2 regions of the Neorhizobium sp. PAMB6716 genome follow, and region 2 is predicted to be linked to the other one. Evidence: predicted binding sites of a transcription regulator. Region 2 holds the regulator's gene; the other holds the start of a gene.
The links. The regulator LexA, encoded in region 2, represses DNA repair genes until DNA is damaged. The targets are predictions, from matches to a motif close to TGTTCNNNNTGTGTTCNG.
Positions count from the first base shown of each region.

Region 1: a site for LexA is predicted at 7,035-7,052, ahead of AC4CWH_RS04470 (ATP-dependent helicase). Genes of this name have one in related genera too.

Region 1 covers NZ_CM177835.1:937,635-947,417, reverse strand. Annotated here, with positions in the region: gene AC4CWH_RS04490 (FAD-binding oxidoreductase) at 46-1,461, opposite strand; gene AC4CWH_RS04485 (hypothetical protein) at 1,834-2,397, shown strand; gene AC4CWH_RS04480 (efflux RND transporter permease subunit) at 2,460-5,612, opposite strand; gene AC4CWH_RS04475 (efflux RND transporter periplasmic adaptor subunit) at 5,609-6,823, opposite strand; gene AC4CWH_RS04470 (ATP-dependent helicase) at 7,095-9,587, shown strand; gene AC4CWH_RS04465 (amidohydrolase) at 9,631-9,783, shown strand, end outside.
Region 2 covers NZ_CM177835.1:1,467,455-1,477,237, forward strand. Annotated here, with positions in the region: gene AC4CWH_RS07035 (LpxI family protein) at 1-648, shown strand, start outside; gene lpxB (lipid-A-disaccharide synthase) at 645-1,841, shown strand; gene AC4CWH_RS07045 (nuclear transport factor 2 family protein) at 1,814-2,197, opposite strand; gene AC4CWH_RS07050 (permease) at 2,295-2,972, opposite strand; gene gltA (citrate synthase) at 3,112-4,401, opposite strand; gene AC4CWH_RS07060 (ComEC/Rec2 family competence protein) at 4,706-7,387, shown strand; gene lexA (transcriptional repressor LexA) at 7,368-8,087, opposite strand; gene AC4CWH_RS07070 (VOC family protein) at 8,257-9,123, shown strand; gene kdsA (3-deoxy-8-phosphooctulonate synthase) at 9,126-9,783, shown strand, end outside.

The DNA.
Region 1 (9,783 bases), 530 kb from region 2:
AAGAACAAAATTCCTGAACAGTCATAAAGCCTTAAGCGCGCCGGATCATGCGCCTTGGCGAAGGATCTTGCCGGGGTTGAAGATATCGTTCGGATCAAGGCTGTGCTTGATCGCCCGCATCAGGTGAAGGGCAGAGCCTGCCTCCTGTTCCAGAAACGTCATCTTGCCCTGCCCGATGCCGTGTTCGCCGGTGCAGGTGCCACCCATGGCGAGCGCACGGCGGTTCAGCCGCTCCACGAAGGATTCTGCGCGCGCGATATCCTCGGGGTCCTTGTCGTCAAACAGGATCAGCACGTGAAAATTACCATCGCCGGCATGGCCGACGATCGGCGCCAGAAAGTCGTTCTCGACGATATCCGCATGGGTTTCAGCCACGCATTCGGCAAGGCGCGAGATCGGCACGCAGACATCGGTGGAGAGGCCGGCGAGATGCGGCGCAAGCGCCCGCGACGCCCAATAGGCATCGTGGCGCGCCTTCCACAGCTTTGCCCGCTGCTGGGCATCGCCGGTCCACTCAAAATCCTCGCCGCCGCATTCGGCGGCAATCATGGCAAACTGTTCCGATTGCAGCGGCACGGTGTCTTCGGTGCCGTGGAACTCCAGAAACAGCGTCGGCTTCTCGGCATAGTTCAAGCCGGAATAGGCGTTGCAGGCGCGCATCTGCACGGCATCCAGCAGCTCGATGCGGGCGACCGGAATGCCCATCTGGATGGTCATGATCACCGCGTCGCAGGCAGCCTTCACCGTCTCGAAGGCGCAGACCCCGCCGCCGATCTTTTCCGGAATGCCCTGCAGGCGCAGCGTGATCGAGGTGATGATGCCAAGCGTGCCTTCAGACCCGACAAAAAGCCGCGTCAGATCATAACCGGCCGAGGATTTTCGCGCGCGGGTGCCCGTGACCACCTCTTCGCCATCGGCCGTCACGACGGTGAGCGAGAGAACATTGTCCTTCATCGTGCCGTAGCGCACCGCATTGGTGCCGGAGGCGCGGGTGGCCGTCATGCCGCCGATGGAGGCATTGGCGCCGGGATCAATCGGAAAGAACAGGCCCGTGTCACGCAGATAGGTGTTCAGCGCCTCGCGCGTCACGCCGGGTTCTACCGTCACGTCGAGATCTTCCGGCGATACGCGCAACACCTTGTCCATGCGGGTGGTATCGAGCGAAATCCCGCCGGAGGGCGCGTTCACCTGCCCTTCCAGCGAAGAGCCTGTGCCAAAGGCAATGACGGGCACACGGTGGGCAGCGCAAGCCTTCACCACCGTCTTGATATCCTCGACCGATTCGGCAAAAACCACGCCATCCGGCAGTTGCGGCGGCAGATAGGTCGTGGTGTGGGCGTGCTGCTCGCGAAAGGCCTGGCCGGTCTGCAACCGGTCACCAAGGCTCTGCTTCAAAATTCCAAGAACAGCCGCGATGCCCTCTTCATTGCGGGGGCCCGGTTGCGCGTCTCTCATCACCATCGTCATGTCTCCCGATCGGGCGACACATGCCCGTCATGTTCTGTAACGCTTGGTACGGGAGCCGTTGGTGCTTGTCCATATCGAAGGCAATTTCGCCACCGCAGTGGTTCCCTTGGCTTGCCGACCTGCACCGGGAGTGGGTGCTCTGGAGATAGCCCGTTTACCGTATCCGCGAAGACAATAAGCGGTGGCGTTGCTGGCGTAAAAGATGACAGCTAATAATTTTTTGCTTTCGAAGGTCGCCACGCGGGGCCGGGTTATCTTGTGCAGATGACAGCATTTTGCTGTGCCAAAGCATTTTTCAAACATGTTTGACCGCACGCCCTGGCGCCGAACCGGCCCAGGCTGCCGGATATTGTTCAGGAACGGATGATGAAGTTTACTCAGATCGGGCTGGCCCTCAGCCTTTTTGCGCTTGCCGGATGCCAGACGGTGGACCCCAATTCCCCGCAGGAGCTGAAGAAGGCCGAGTATCAGCGCCTGATGACGGATGCCAACAAGGCAAATTGCAAACTGCTGCTGGAGTTGAATACCCACCGCGCTCAGCAGAAAAAGGAGCTTGTGACCGACCATCGCTGCGGCGTCATCACCGGAACGAACCCGGCGGGCGGCATCCACCCGGTCAGCTTCGTTCCGGATCTTGCCATCAACGGCATCCCGCTTCCCATTGGCGGCCTGATGAAACTGGCGGTGCAAATGGACCGCAACGACCGGGAAAACAAGGCGCTTGCAACGGCGCTGCCGGCATGGGCTTCGCAGAGCGAAGGCGCCAAGCAGGCTTATCGCCTGCTCTTGTTCTTCAAGTTCACGCCTGAGGAGATTGCCACTCTGAAGGATAGTCCTGATTTCAAGGACGCAGCCTACAGGAACGGCGAGAGTATGAAGTTTGCCGAGGCAAATCCTGAGATCGCCAAGGAGATGCGCCAGCCCACCTGATGATCGGCTGCCGTAAAGAGCGTCCCGGCCGCCACGCGCGGCCAGGACTACCGGATGCCGCGCTACTCCGCCGCCAGCAGCGGTTTTTCCTCGGCATTGGCCGCCCCCCTATGGGCGCGCTCCAGTTCCTCGTGCAGGCGCTCTTCTTCATGAGAATGCGGTTTGGCGAAACGGGCAATCAGCAGATAGGCAACCGGCGTCACATACAGCGTCACCAGTGTTGCAAGGCCTAACCCGCCAACGATGACCCAGCCGAGTGCGACGCGCGCTTCGGCCCCGGCACCGGCGGCCAGCACCAGCGGCACGCCACCGAGAATGGTGGCGATCATCGTCATCATGACCGGACGAAGGCGCAGGCGGCAGGCTTCTTCGATGGCCTGGCGCACGGCAACACCCTGGTCACGCAGCTGATTGGCGAATTCGACGATGAGAATGCCGTTCTTCGCCATGACGCCCACCAGAAGCACAAGGCCGATCTGGCTGTAGACGTTGAGCGTCGAACCCGTGATCACAAGCGCAAAAACGGCGCAAGCCAAGCCGAGCGGCACCGTTGTCATGATGATCAGTGCCGACAGCACGCTTTCAAATTGCGCTGCCAGCACGAGGAAGATGATGGCGATGGCAAAACCGAAGGTGATGGCCATGCCATTGGCATTTTCACCCAGCGTCTTAGCTTCCGCCAACGGCATAAGGCGAGAACCGTTCGGCAGCAGCGGCTGGGCAAGCCTTGTCACTTCCTCAAGGGCTGCGCCGAGAGACACGCCATCGCCGAGGCTTGCCGAGAGCGAGACGGAAGCCATCTGCTGTTCGCGGTTGAGGCGCGGCGAGACCGCTCCTTCCTTCAAGGTCGCGATGGTTGACATCGGCACGACCTTGCCGTCACCCGTGCGCAGGAAGACGTTTTCCAGATCGGTCGGATCGTTGATCGGCTGCATGGAGGAGATGAGTTTCACCGGCAGCGCCTCGCCATCGACGAAGACATCAACGATGGAGCGTCCTTCGAGCAGCGCCTGCATGGAATTGGAAAGCCCGGTGATATCGATACCGAGATCGGACGCGCGCTCGCGGTCGATGGAGACCGACAGCTGCGCCTGCGTCGGCTCGTTGTCGAGCCGCGGGGTAACGAAGGACGCGCTTTTCTCCATGGCCTGCACCAGCTGCAGCGCCGCCTGGGTGAGGCTTGCATGATCGGCACCAACCAGCGCCACCTGCAAACCGCTGCCGGCGCCACGAATGCGCAGGCTGTTCGACTGGATGGCAAAACCGCGAAGCGCCGGCACGCGGGCGGCGGCGGCATTGATGTCGTTTGCAATCTCATCCTGGCTGCGGGTGCGCTCTTCCCACGGCGCCAGCGTCATCACCATGAAGCCGGTGTTGGAGGAGCCGCCCATGCCGGAAATCGAAAACAGATTGCGGATTTCGCCGGAATCGATCAGCGGCTGCAGGTTTTCCTCCACCCGCTGCAACTGGTCCTGCGTATATTCGAGACTGACCCCCTGCGGTGCCGTGGCGCGCATCATCACCATCGAGCGATCCTCGCGCGGTGTCAGCTCGCTGGTGACAAGCCCGAAGGCGACATAGGCGGCGCCCATGATGACGGCGCAGACGGCAATGACCACAACAGGTGCATTCATGCAGAACTGCAGCGTGCGGGCATAGGTGGCGGCAAACAGATTGCCGAAACCGGCGAGCAGACCCTTCGGCTCCACCATCGGTTTTGTCAGCATGCGCGAGGCCAGCATTGGGCAGAGCGTCAGCGCGGTGATCGACGAGAGGCCGACGGCAAGCGCCAGCACGAAACCGAATTCGCGGAACAGGCCGCCGAGCTGGCCGGGCAGGAAGGAGAGCGGAATGAAGACGGCAGCAAGCGTGGCCGTTGTTGCGAGAACCGCGAAAAACACTTCCTGCGTGCCGAGAATGGCGGCCGCGCGAGGCCCCAGCCCCTGCGTTCGCCGCCGCACGATGTTTTCGAGCACCACGATCGCATCATCAACCACAAGACCGGTTGCAAGAACGATGGCGAGAAGCGTCAGGATGTTGATGGAAAAGCCGACGAGATAGATGGCCGACAGCGTGCCGATGAGGGCAACGGGCATGGTGAGCGCCGGAATGAGCGTGGCGCGCCAATCTCGCAGGAAGAGGTAAAGTACGGCCACCACGATCAGCGCCGAAAGGCCGAGCGCCAGTTCCACCTCGTGCAGCGCGCCGCGAATGAAGGTGGCATCATCGGAGGTGATGACGATACGCGTACCCTCCGGCATTGCCGCCTGCAGGGAGGCAACGGCGGCCGCAACGCCTGTCGAAATGTTGAGCGTATTCGACTGGGCCTGGCGGATGATGCCAAGGCCGACGCCCTGCACGCCGTTCGAGCGCAAAGTCGTAGTGCCGTCATCCGGACCCAGCGTAACGCCTGCCACATCGCGCAGGCGGATATTGTCCTTGATCAGCACGTTTTCAAAATCGGCCGGCGTGGACAGGTTTGCCGTAGCGCGCACAACGATATCCTGCGTGCGGCTGGTGAGCGAGCCTGCCGGCACGTCCAGCGCTGCACTGGAAAGCGCGCCCGACACATCCGCCACCGTCAGCCCGCGGCTTGCAAGCGCTGCCTGATTGATGTCGACACGAAAGATCTTCTCCTGGTCGCCGTAAAGCTCGACGTCGGCCACGCCTTCGACGGCCGCCAGCCGGTCGCTGATTTCGTTGTCGACGAGAAGCGTCAGGTCTTCCATGGAGAGCGTGGAGGAGGTGACGGCCAATCGCATGATCGGTTGCGAATCCGAATCGGCCTTGACGATGCGCGGATCGTCAGCGCTTTCCGGCAACTGATCGGAAATGCGGCCTATGGCATCGCGCACGTCGTTTGCGGCAACAGCCAGATCCACCGTATCGTTAAATTCCATGGTAACGCGGCTGGCGCCGAACTGCGATTCCGACGACAGGCCCTTGAGACCGGACACGCGCGCCACGGCCCCTTCGATGACCTGGGTCAGTTCCTGGTCCACCGTCTGCGGGGCGGCGCCATCATAGGTCGTGCGCACGGTAATCACCGGCTGGTCGACGTCGGGCAGTTCGCGCACCTCAACGCCCACGAGCGCGGCAAGGCCGGCCACGACGATCAGCGTGTTGATGACGGCGGCCAGAATGGGACGGCGCACGAAAAGCGCCGTGAAGGTGGCCTTGGAATCCTCGATCTTCAGGTCTGAATTATCGCTCATTGACGCGCCACCTCTGCCGGTTTTTCGCCAGTCCCCTGCAGGCGCACCGGCTGGCCTTCGCGCACGCGCTGCAGGCCTTCGATGACGATCCTGTCTTCCGGTTTCAGATCCGCATTCACCAGCACCATATCGGGATTGCGCTGGATGATGGCGACACGCACCTTGGCTGCCTTGTCGGCCTCGATCTTCCAGACATAGGCGCCTTCGGCATCCCATTGCACCGAAAGCGGATCGACGGCCGGGAAGGTTTCGCCCTCAAAGCGCATCGAGACGGCAAAGGACATGCCGGCCCGCAGAACATCGGTCTGGTTGTCGATGCGGGCACGCACGCGAATGGTGCGGCTTGCCGCATCCACGCGGTTATCGATGCTTTCCACCTTGCCGGCAAACACCTGTCCGGGACGGCTGATCGAGGTGGCTTCCACCGCCATGCCCGGCGTGATGGCCGTGACGAAGCGCTCTGGCGCCCAGAAATCCACCAGGATTTCCGAGCGGTCATCGAGCGTCACGACGCTGGCCTGGGTGGTAACGTTGTCGCCGACATTGATGGCGACGATACCGGCAATACCATCGATCGGGGCCAGAATATCGCGACGGCGTAGATTGAACTCGGCAGTGCTGACAGCAAGCTTTGCCGATTCCTCGGCAATCTGTGCGTCGAGCACGTCAAGCCGCGCGACCGATTGCAGGTTGCGATAGGAGCTGGACTTTTCAACCGCACTGCGCAGCGAGACGCGAGCCTTGTCCAGCTCGATCTTCTGTTCCTCGTCATCGAGACGCGCCAGAACCTCGCCCTTCTTGACCTTCTGGCCGGAGGCGACAAGGATCTCATCAATTGTGCCGCTCGCCTGCGGCATAACAACGACAGACTGGATGGCGGTGCCGCTTCCGATGGCGTTCAAACGGTCGTTGACCTTGTCCATCACAACGGTACGGGTGACGACCAGCGGCGCACGCTGACCACCCTGTCCCCTGCCGCCCTGCCCTGCCTGACCACCTTGGCCACCGGCCCTTGCCGGCTGCGCGCCCGAATCGGAACCGCCATTGTTGCTGCCGTTTCCAGCCACGCCGGGCTGGACAAGCGCCACGGCCTGTTGCGGAACGCCCATACGCACAAGCGCATGGCCCGCATCTGGACTGACGAAAAGCCATAGACAGAGACCTGCAAACAGCATGACGAGACTGAGGAGCAATTGCTTCCAGATGCGCATTCGGCACTCCGATGGGGAGGATGAGATCTTACAAGTCAAAGTATCACGTTTAGCAAGGACTTAAGCAATGCCAGATTGCCAACCTTGCCGAATTGTAACCTAACGGATTTTCACACCGGCGTGAACGGCGCTTAATCAAATGCCTTGAGGGGCTAACCGGTTGAAAACCTGCCGATCTGCCCGGCTTTTCTCCATCGCTGAGGCGGCAGGCTGGAATAAAAGCAGAACATGCTCTATGGCCATGTTCTTCGCAAATCATTAGATTGGCCTGATGACGAACAGTTTTGACGATATTCCGTTCTTCGACGAAGAGCCGGATCACACGCCACGCCAGAAGCCTGCCGCCCCGCCTGCCGGTGCAGCAACACCGGCGCCGGGTGGGCTTGGCCTTGCCGCCCGCGCCATGGCCGCGCGGGACCAGCACCGGATGCCCGACTATCTCTCCGGCCTCAACCCGGAACAGCGCGACGCCGTGGAAAGCATGGATGGCCCGGTTCTGGTGCTCGCCGGCGCCGGCACCGGCAAGACGCGGGTGCTGACCACCCGCATCGCCCATATTCTGGCGACCAACCGCGCCTATCCGAGCCAGATCTTGGCCGTCACCTTCACCAACAAGGCAGCGCGCGAGATGAAGGAGCGCATTGGCGTTCTCGTCGGCGGCGCCGTCGAGGGCATGCCGTGGCTCGGCACCTTCCACTCCATCGGCGTCAAGATCCTGCGCCGCCATGCGGAACTCGCCGGTCTTCGCTCCGATTTCTCCATTCTCGACACCGATGACGTGATCCGGCTGATCAAGCAGCTGATCCAGGCCGAAGGCCTTGATGACAAGCGCTGGCCGGCCCGCCAGTTCGCCGGCATGATCGACACCTGGAAGAACAAGGGCCTGACGCCGAAGGACATTCCCGAGGGCGATGCGCGCGCCTTTGCCAATGGTAAGGGCCGCGAGCTTTACGCCGCCTATCAGGGCCGGCTGAAGACGCTGAACGCCTGCGATTTCGGCGATCTTCTGCTGCACCCGATCGACATTTTTCGCCGCAACCCGGATATCCTGCGCGAGTACCACCAGAAATTCCGCTACATCCTGGTGGACGAGTATCAGGACACCAATACCGCGCAGTATATGTGGCTGAGGCTGCTCGCCCAGCGCCCGAAAGACGTGCCGCAAAACGTCTGCTGCGTCGGCGATGACGACCAGTCGATCTATGGCTGGCGCGGCGCGGAGGTGGACAATATCCTGCGCTTCGAGAAGGACTTTTTGGGCGCCAAGGTCATCCGTCTCGAGCGCAACTACCGCTCCACCGAACATATTCTCGGCGCTGCCGGCCATCTGATTGCCCATAACGAAGGCCGCCTCGGCAAGACGCTTTTTACCGAGCGCACAGATCCCGATGACGAAAAGGTGATCGTTCACGCCGCCTGGGATTCGGAAGAGGAAGCCCGCGCCGTTGGCGAAGAGATAGAGCAGCTGCAACGCTCCGGCCATGCGCTCAACAACATTGCGATCCTCGTGCGCGCTTCCTTCCAGATGCGCGAGTTCGAAGACCGGTTTGTGACACTTGGCCTCAACTACCGCGTCATCGGCGGCCCGCGCTTTTACGAGCGGCTCGAAATCCGCGATGCGATGGCTTATTTCCGCCTCGTCTGCCAGCCGGCCGACGATCTCGCCTTCGAGCGCATCATCAATACGCCGAAACGCGGCCTTGGCGACACCACCGTGCGCAACCTGCATGACTATGCCCGCGCTCGCGACATTCCGATGCTGTCTGCCGCCGGCGATATCATCGAGACGGACGAGTTGAAGCCGAAGGCGCGCAAGGCGCTGTTCGATGTGGTGCAAAGCTTTGCCCGCTGGAGCGAGCGGCTGGAAAACACGCCCCATACCGAGCTTGCCGAGCAGATCCTCGAAGAGTCGGGCTATACCGACATGTGGAAAAACGACAAATCCGCCGAAGGGCCCGGCCGCCTCGACAACCTGAAGGAACTCATCCGCTCGATGGAGGCGTTCGAGAGCATGCGCGGCTTCCTCGAGCACGTCTCTCTGGTGATGGATGTCGAGCAGAACGAAAACCTCGATGCCGTCTCGATCATGACGCTGCATTCGGCCAAGGGTCTGGAATTCGAAACCGTGATCCTGCCCGGCTGGGAAGAAGGCCTGTTTCCGCACCAGCGCGCGTTGGATGAAGGCGGCCGCTCGGGGCTGGAGGAAGAACGCCGTCTCGCCTATGTCGGCATCACCCGCGCAAAACGCCGCTGCCACATCTGGTTCGTTTCCAACCGGCGCATCCACGGGCTCTGGCAATCCACCATGCCCTCGCGCTTCCTCGATGAACTGCCGGCAGCCCACGTGGACGTGGCCGCCGCCGCCGATACCGGTTACGGCGGTTATGGCGGGCGCGGCGGTTATGGCCAATCGCGCTTCGACAAGGCCGAACCTTTCCAGAACTCCTACTCGACCCCCGGCTGGAAACGCGCCCAGGCCAACAAGACCGATGCCACCCGCGACAACTGGGGCAGCCGCTCCGGCCATGCGGTGGAGCGCATCGGCTACGGCGAAAGCGGCCCGAAGGCACGCACCATCGATGGCGAACTGGTGGCCAAATCGGTCGCCACCACGCCGTCGAAATTTACGGTCGGCGACCGCGTCTTCCACATAAAATTCGGCAACGGCCACGTCGCCTCCATCGAAGGCAACAAGCTGACCATCGATTTCGACAGGGCCGGCCAGAAACGCGTGCTGGACGGGTTTGTGGAGAAGGTCAGCTAACCCTCTCTCGCTTCCCCCGAGCTGGCAGAAAAGGACCGCCCGCATGAACCTTGCCGAAAGCGATTTTGTGGAGCTTGCCAAGTGGCGGCAGCATCTTCATGCCATGCCGGAGGTGTCCGGCGAGGAGCATGAGACGGCAGCGGAGGTGGTGCGGTTTCTGAAGGGCGTATCGCCGGACGAAATTGTCACCGGGCTT
Region 2 (9,783 bases):
ATGTCCGGCGCCGTGCGCCGACGCCCGGAATGGCGCGATATTCACCCGACTTGGCGCACCTTCATCCAGGTGCCGCATGTGGTAAAAACACTGCTATCCGGTGGCGACGATACTGTGCTGCAGATGGTGATCCGTCTGTTTGAAGGCATGGGCTGCCAGGTGGTCGGCGTGCATGACATCGTGCCGGCACTTCTTGCCGAGACCGGCGTGATGGGTCGCCATCGCCCGACCGCCGATGACGAGCGGGATATCCTGACCGCATCCACCGCTGCACGACTGCTGGGGCAGCTCGATGTCGGGCAGGGCGCCGTCAGCGTCGGCGGGCGTATTGTGGCGCTGGAAGGTGTCGAAGGCACCGACCGCATGTTGCAGCGGGTGGCCGAACTGCGCGCGGAGGGCCGCATCTCGGCGCGGCGTCGCGGCGTGCTGGTCAAGCTCTGCAAACCGCAGCAGGATGTGCGTGCCGATCTGCCGACCATCGGCCCCTCGACGATCCGTTCGATCATTGCCGCCGGTCTTGCCGGCATTGCGGTGGAGGCGGGACGGGCGCTGGTGCTCGACAAGACCGAGATGCTGTCACTTGCCGATGACGCCGGTGTCTTCGTCTGCGGCATTGATGCAGGCCTTCCGGGGCAGGGAGTGAAATGAACATGCGTCCATTGAAAGTGGCCGTGGTGGCCGGCGAAGTCTCCGGGGATCTCTTAGGCGGTGACCTGATCGCCCATCTGAAGCGCGCCTATCAAGGCCCGGTCGAACTGGTGGGCGTCGGTGGCGATGCATTGGAAGCCGAAGGGCTGACCTCGATCTTCGATTTTTCCGATCTGTCGATCATGGGCCTGACGCAGGTGCTGAAACGCCTGCCGCTAATGATCAAGCGCCTGGGCGAGGCCGCCGATGCCATCATCGCGGCCAAACCCGATGTGCTCCTGATCATCGACAGCCCGGATTTCACCCACCGGGTGGCTAAACGCGTTCGAAAGGCGCTGCCGGATCTGCCCGTGGTGGATTACGTCTGCCCGAGCGTTTGGGCATGGAAGGAATACCGTGCGACGCAGATGCTTGCCTATGTCGATCAGGTGCTCGCCGTGCTGCCTTTCGAGCCGGAAGCCATGCGGCGGCTGGGCGGCCCGAAGACGGATTTCATCGGCCATCGGCTGACGGCGGACGCAAACGTCATATCGGTGCGCGCGCGCCGCCGTCTGCGTGGCCTTGAGAGCTCCGAAAGCGGACAAAAAACCGTGCTTCTGCTGCCCGGTTCGCGCTCGACGGAAATCCGCGCGTTGATGCCGGCGCTGAAGGAAACGGTGGACCTTCTGGCCGCCCGCAACGCGGCCATGCGCTTCGTGTTACCCACCGTGCCGCGCCAGAAGGCGCTGGTGGAAAGCCTTGTGCAGGACTGGACGGTGAAACCGGACATCACCGTCGGCGCCAGTGAAAAATGGGCCGCATTTGCCAGTGCCGATGCAGCCATTGCCGCCTCCGGCACGGTGACGCTGGAACTGGCGCTTTGCGGCGTGCCGACCGTCTCCATCTACAAAGGCGATTTCCTGATCCGGATGATGGCCAAGCGCATCAAGATCTGGTCGGCAGCCCTGCCGAACCTGATTGCCGACCAGCCGGTCATTCCCGAACATATCAACGACATGGTGCGCCCCGGCTACCTCTGCCGCTGGGCCGAATGCCTGTCATCCGACACGCATCAACGCCGCGCCATGCTGGCAGGCTTTCAAATCGTGTGGGATCGGCTTTCCACCAGCGTCCCCCCGGGAGAAGCCGGAGCCGGCCTGGTGCTGGAGGTTCTGGCGCGGCGCGGTCATGCGTCGGGAACAATTGTTCCCTGATGAAACACCATCTGCCAGCGGTTATCGATCCGCTTCCAGATTGAACTTCTGAGGGTTTGGCGCGCCGCCTGCGCCTGCGTCGCCAGTCGGTTGATCCGATAAGTGACCAGCAGGACATCGACGCTGAGTTCCTGCACGGCAAAGTCCTGTGCCTGTAACGACGATCCGCCATCCGTCGGGTCTTCCGCAGCAAGAGCCGCCACGGTCATCTGTTTGTCGAAGATCCGTCCCGAACTGCCGAATTCGATGAAGTTTTCGGCGAGAAGGCCTGCGACCTCGCGCGGGTCGGTTCGGACGTCCGCTCGATGCAGACTGCGCTCGAGGGCAACGATATTCTCCGCTGTCGTCTTCGCCATCAGGCTGCCTCTTTTGCCGGCCGCGTCACGGCAACTGTCGAACTTTTAGCGCGCAGTCTCGTGTCAGGCGCCTGTTGAACGCTTCCAGGCAGCACCATCATTTCCAACTTTTCAAGCTCCATCCGATCGCTAATGCGACCGCAAGGATCACGAGAACGCCGATCAGGAAACGGCCGACAAACAAGCCGACACCCGCAGCCGTGGTGATGTCCAGGTCTTGCTTGAACCATCGCACCTGAGCCTGTCCATACCAGAAAATCGCCAGGGCAAAGAGAACGGCGCCGGTGACGAGCCCCGCCTGGTGCGGGATGAGCATGAGATTAAGACCGATACCGGCCACCAAAACGAACAGCGCCGCCACATAACATTGGCTGTAGAACGGTGGCCGCAGTGTTGCCCGCGTCAACCGGACTTTCTTGCGTCTCACCAGCGTAACGGCCATGACGAGCGGCAAGACGCTGAAGATCACCCCGCGGGCGATCAGCAGATTGGCAGTGGATGACAAAATCGGTGGAAGCGTCGAATCATCGTAGAGAGACGGAATGGCGTGGGAAATTGTCTCGGCTAACAGGAGCGTCAGCAGCAGGAAAAGCGGCGGGCTTAGCGTATCGTCGTACTGGTCCTGCGGCCGGTCTGCCAGTTCCTCATCGGCGTAGCGCATCATGTCAAGCGGCGTGACGAGCGAACGCCACATGGTCAGCGGATAGAAGACGAGCCAGGAGACCACCTCGTAAAGCAGCTCTTCAAGAGACTTCAGCAGCTTCATGAAATCCATGGGTTTCCTCCGGTATCCTGCAGCGTCCACTGCGATTGCCGACACGATAGTTCGACCGGGCGGAAGAATCATCCCGATACGAAAAAGCCCGCGAAAATTTCGCGGGCTTTGATGGTATGATCTCTGTCCGAAACGGGTCTTAGCGCTTGGAGACCGGCACGTAATCGCGCTGGGCAGCGCCCGTGTAAAGCTGGCGCGGGCGGCCGATGCGCTGCTGCGGATCTTCGATCATTTCGGCCCACTGGGCAATCCAGCCGACGGTGCGGGCAAGCGCGAAGAGAACCGTGAACATGGTGGTGGGGAAACCCATCGCCTTCAGCGTGATGCCCGAATAGAAGTCGATGTTCGGATAGAGCTTCTTTTCGACAAAATAGCTGTCAGTGAGCGCGATCTTTTCCAACTCCATGGCAACCTGCAGAAGCGGGTCATCCTTGTGGCCAAGCTCGTTCAGCACTTCATGCGTGGTCTTCTGCATGATCTTGGCGCGCGGATCGTAGTTCTTGTAGACGCGGTGGCCAAAGCCCATCAGGCGGAACGGATCGTTCTTGTCCTTGGCGCGGGCAATGTATTCCGGAATACGGTCCGGCGTGCCGATTTCCATCAGCATGTTGAGGGCGGCTTCATTGGCGCCACCGTGAGCCGGGCCCCAGAGGCAGGCAATGCCGGCTGCGATGCAGGCAAACGGGTTTGCACCCGATGAACCGGCCAGACGCACCGTCGAGGTGGAGGCGTTCTGCTCGTGATCCGCATGCAGGATGAAGATGCGGTCCATGGCGCGGGCCAGAACCGGGTTCACCTTGTACTCTTCACACGGCACGGCAAAACACATGCGCAGGAAGTTCGAGGCGTAATCGAGATTGTTCTGCGGATAAACGAACGGCTGGCCAATATGGTACTTATAGGCCATCGCAGCGATCGTCGGCATCTTGGCGATCATGCGCAGCGAAGCGACCATGCGCTGGTGCGGATCGGTGATGTCGGTGGAATCGTGATAGAAAGCCGAAAGTGCGCCAACCGTGCCGACCATGACGGCCATCGGGTGGGCGTCGCGGCGGAAACCGGTGAAGAAGCGGCTCATCTGCTCATGCACCATGGTGTGGTGCGTGACGCGGTGATCGAAATCCTTCTTCTGGGCAGCCGTCGGCAGTTCGCCGTACAGCAGCAGATAGCAGGTTTCCAGGAAGTCGCCGTGTTCAGCCAGCTGCTCGATCGGGTAACCGCGATGCAGCAGAATGCCTTCGTCGCCATCGATGAAGGTGATCTTGGATTCGCAGGATGCGGTCGAGGTGAAACCCGGGTCGTAGGTGAAGGCGCCGGTGTTCTTGTAGAGTGCGCCGATGTCGATCACATCAGGCCCGATCGTGCCCTTCTTGACCTGCAGGTCGACCGTTTTATCTCCCAATCCCAGATGTGCGCTTGTGTCCGTCATACTGATCCTCCGATGGGCGGAATGGCGCGAAACGCGCCAGATGAGTGAAGCCTCTGAAAGTAGCTATATGATCTAAAGCGTGCTGCCAAGCACTTGGCGCGGGTAATTGTGCAGCGCGAAAGCCGAGGCGATAAAGCGGCGTCGCGGCCTGGCAAGACCACATTCTGGCAGTTTGGCGCGATTAAATCGATCCAATCAAGGCGGGCGGTCAACCGTGGCGGATGCTGCAATTGACCGGACAAGTTAAACAGGTGCAGGTTGTCTTTCGGTTAAAGGGGAATGATGCTTTTTCCCGGGAGGATGTGTGGCTGAGGTGGACGTCTCGCCAGGCGAATCATCGCGTGAGGCGATGGCGTTTTCGCGCGGCCTGAGGTTACCCGCAGCCATTTCGCCGCAGCTACCCGCACGCCTTGCCGAGGATAACCGCGACCTCGATGATGGGTTTCTCGACGCACGGGAAAGTGAACATCCTGGCTGGCGCCAAAAGCTCGCAAACCTTGTCGCCGAAGAGGAGGCGCACGGCCGCCATTTCCTCCTCGTGCCCGTATTTATAGGGCTTGGCGCAATCGTCTGGCTCTCACTTGCGGAGCCGCCACCCGCTGGCTTTGGCCTCTTGGCACTGCCGCTGATTATGACCGCGATCTTGCTTGGTCGGGCCGGGCGCCGCGGCTTTTCCCTAGCGCTCATGATGCCCGGATTGATCTGCGCCGGTGCGGGCCTTGCGCAGATCGAAAGCCTGCGCAACCGAACGACGATCCTCGACACGCCGGTGACCACGCAGATTGAAGGTCTCGTGGAAAAACGCGAGGCGGCGGCCGGCGGGCGCTGGCGTTATACGGTGCGCATTTTGACAACCGCTGCCCCCGTCATTGCCCGTCCGCCGGAACGCGCCGTCTTGCTTTCCCGCACCGCACACGAAGCCTATGAGACGGGGACGCGGATTGCCGGCAGGGCACGGCTTTCCCCACCCTCGGGACCGGCTCTGCCCGGGCTCGCCGACTTTGCCTTTTCTGCCTATTTTCAAGGCATCGGCGCCGTTGGCTTTTTCTATGGGTCGCCGCAGGTCGGCATCGGCACGCATGAAAACTGGTCGACGCGCATCCTTGGCAAGCTGTTTGAACTGCGAAGCGACATCGGAACCCGCATCCGCGCCGTGGTTCCCGGTGATGCCGGGGCTTTTGCCGCCGCCATCGTCACCGATGAGCGTCGTGCAATCTCGGAAAAGACCATCGAGGCGCTGCGGGTCGCGGGGCTTGCCCATATCGTGGCAATCTCCGGGCTTAACATGGCGCTGGCGGCCGGCATCTTTTTTGTCGGCGCGCGAATGGTGTTCAGCCTGTTTGCCGGCTTTGCGCAGCGGTTTCCCGTCAAAAAGATCGCAGCTATCGGCGCGCTGGCCATGGTGACGGCCTATTATCTCATTTCCGGTTTCGGTGTTTCGGCCGAGCGCGCCTATGTGATGATGGTGATCATGCTGGCCTCGGTGCTGTTCGACCGTCCCTCGATCAGCCTGCACAATGTGGCGCTCTCGGCACTCGTCATCCTGGTCCTGACACCCTCGGCAGTGCTGGGTCCCAGCTTCCAGATGTCGTTTTCCGCAACGGCCGCACTTGTCGCAGGTTACGCCGCCTGGTCGAGTATTCATGGCGATCCGCATGATCCGCTTGCCGCGCGCCGTCCGGCACTGCTTGCCGCCACCGCCGCTCTCTCCAGCATGGTCGCCGGCGTGGTGCTGACCTCGCTCATCGGCGCACTCTCCACCTCGATCTTCTCCGTTTCCCACTTCCACCGCGTCGCCACTTATGGCCTTGCCGGCAATCTCGCGGCCATGCCGATCATATCGCTGATCGTCATGCCCTTCGGCATGCTTGCCATGCTGCTGATGCCGTTCGGGCTGGAGGCGCCGTTCCTGAAACTGATGGGTTTTGGCGTTGAGCTGGTTATCTCCGTTGCCGAGACGGTGGCGGGTTGGGGAGGAGACGCCCCGGTTGGGCGGCAGCATGGCTGGTTCCTGCCCATAGCCTCGCTCGGCTTTCTGATTCTGGTCCTCCTGCGCACACGGCTAAAACTGTTCGGCCTGCCGGTCATGGCGGCAGCACTCATTTTGTCGTTCTGGCCTGACGATGCCCCGCGTCCAAGCCTCTTGATTTCTGAAGACGCAAGCCTCGTCGCTCTCATCGACGGACAGACGGCCGCCACCAACCGCCGGACACCACCCGATTTCATCTATCGCCAGTGGCAGAATGCCCTCATCATCGACAATACGCTTGCGCCGATCATGCCCCGGCGCAACACCGCGGCAAAACCGCAAGACTTACCACCCGGCACCGCGAAGAGCGCTCATGCACAACCCGGCGCCGATGCAGCACACAGCCGCCAGACGGGAGCCGATGCAGACACGCCCGAATCAGAGATCGCCACAGACATCCGCGCGGTCGTTCCCGAGGAAGGACACGGAGCAGGCCCATCAGACGCTGACGCGATTCACTTGAACTCTGGCCGAACCGAGACAGGCGTTTCCCCCCGAAAGCCACCAGATCCGCCCTTGACCAAAGAGGAGCAGCGAGCGGCTGCCACTGCCATGGACAAAGCCCTGACCAGCGCTCCTCCCGGTCAATTCACCTGCATTGCCGCTCTCGGCTGTTTTGCCCGTTCGCTGGAAAAAGTGCGAATCGCCACCATCGATGACCCGCGTTATGCGGGAACCGCCTGCGATACGGCCGACGTCGTGATTGCCGCCCGTGCCCGATTCGAAACCTGCCGCTCCGGCGCGCTGATGCTGACGGAATCGACGCTACGCAAGACAGGAGCCCTTGAAATCCGATTTGCCGGAAGCAGTCACCGCCGGGATTGGCAGGCAACCGGCGCAAGCATCGGCAACAAACGCCCCTGGAGCGTTCACCGAACCTATGATTGGCGGCAGCGCATCTTTGACGAAACGTTGCCGCAACCGGTTTTCGAACTGCTTAGTGGTAACGGCGGATGAGGCCGACAAGCTTGCCCTGGATTTTCACCCGGTCCGGCCCGAAAATGCGGGTCTCGTAAGCGGGGTTGGCCGCTTCAAGCGCAATCGAGGCGCCCTTGCGGCGAAAGCGCTTCAACGTCGCTTCCTCGTCATCGACAAGCGCCACGACGATATCACCGGGCGTCGCCGTGCTGCCATTGCGGATGATCACCGTGTCGCCATCCATGATGCCGGCTTCGATCATCGAGTCGCCCTTTACCTCCAGCGCGTAATGCTCGCCGGTGCCCAGCATCTCGATCGGCACGCTGATGGCATGGGTATTGTTCTGGATGGCCGAGATCGGCACGCCGGCAGCAATACGCCCCATGACGGGAACGGTGGCAGAGCCCGTATATTCTTCGACAGCCGGAGCTGGCGGGGCAGGGCGTGTGGCCGGCGGCTTGCCGAGGCTGCCTTCGATGACGCTGGGCGAAAACCCGCGACGCGGCTGGGCCGGCGGCGAATAGGATTCCGGCAGCTTGATCACCTCAAGCGCCCGCGCCCGGTTCGGCAGCCGTCGAATGAAGCCACGCTCCTCAAGCGCGGTAATCAGGCGGTGGATGCCCGATTTCGACGCCAGATCGAGGGCATCCTTCATCTCGTCGAACGAGGGCGGTACACCGGATTCCTTCATCCGTTCGTGAATAAACAGGAGCAGTTCCTGCTGTTTGCGTGTGAGCATGAAGACAACCTCGAAGTGGAAACAAATCCAGAACAGACACTATATGTTCCATATGTGTTCCGCAAGCCCTCAAAAGCCGGGGATAAAACGCTGATTGCTGAAAGCGTGCGGGATATTCAAGCGCTTATCCGGCGCTACACTGCCGCCCGCATCGTTGAAGGAGAGAATCATGGTCCGCCCGCTCGATCATCTTGTCATGCCCGTCTGCACGCTGGCGGTGGCGCGCCAGCGGCTGGGGACGCTCGGTTTTACCGTGGCGCCGGATGCGCAGCATCCGTTTGGGACGCAGAATGCCTGCGTGTTTCTCTCCGATGGCCTGTATCTGGAGCCATTGGCGATCCGCGACCGCGCTGTTGCCGAACGCACGGCAGGAGAGGGCAACGTCTTTACCGGGCGAGATCTCGCCTTCCGTGCCGCCTGTGGGGACGATGGATTTTCTGGCCTCGTGGTCGCTTCGCCGGATGCCGATGGAGACCACACGCGGTTTGTCGGAGCAGGTCGGTCCGCCGGCGAGATCCTTGAATTTTCCCGCGCGGCGCTGACGGCGGACGGGCATGAGGTGATCGCACGCTTCAGGCTGGCCTTCGCCGAAACCGGATCTCCCGAATTTTTCCTGTTCGCCTGCGAGCGGCTTAATCCCTTGCCGGCCGACAGGGCGCATCTGGAGCGGCATCAAAACGGCGTGGTCGGGTTGCGGGGCGTGTGGCTTGCCGCAGATGATCCGATCGCTGCGCTGCCTGTTCTCGAGACTGTATTGGAAACCAAAGCAGTTGCGGATGCCTCGGGTCATGTCTTTCAGGCGCGGAATGGACATGTTGCGCTGTCGTCGCGGCAGAGTGTTGCGGACGAACTCGGCATTGATCTCTCCCCATCCGCCGGCGGGCTTTGCGGCGCTGCCCTGGTGTTTGCCACCTCTGATCTTGCCGTGACAGCAGATTGCCTTGCTGCTAATGACGTGGCCTTTAAGAAAAGAGGCACGCGCATCGTCGTTGCCGCAGCCCCCGGTCAGGGCGCTGCTTTCGTGTTTGAGGAGTGATCATGGCCGTCACAGCCAATGCAGAGGTATCCGTCGGCGAGGGTTCGGCCCGCGTCGTTTTTTCAAACACCGGCCGCCTGTCGCTGATCGCCGGCCCCTGCCAGATGGAAAGCCGCGACCACGCCTTCATGATGGCCGGCGCCGTCAAGGAAATCTGCGATGATCTCGGCATCGGCCTTGTCTACAAATCCTCCTTCGACAAGGCCAATCGCACCTCGATTGCGGGCAAACGCGGCATCGGGCTTGAGACGGCCATGGAGATCTTTGCCGATCTCAAGGCCGAGTTCGGCTTTCCGGTGCTGACCGATATCCACACGGAAGAACAATGCGCCGTGGTGGCCGAGACTGTGGACATCCTGCAGATCCCGGCATTCCTCTGCCGTCAGACGGATCTTCTGGTTACGGCGGCAAAAACGGGCCGCGTCATCAACGTCAAGAAGGGCCAGTTCCTGGCGCCTTGGGACATGAAGAACGTGCTCGCCAAGTTCACCGAAAGCGACAATCCCAATGTGCTTCTGTGCGAGCGCGGCGCATCGTTCGGGTATAACACGCTTGTCTCCGATATGCGTTCGCTGCCGATCATGGCGTCCCTCGGCGCGCCGGTCATTTTCGATGCAACCCATTCGGTGCAGCAGCCGGGCGGGCAGGGCGGCTCGACCG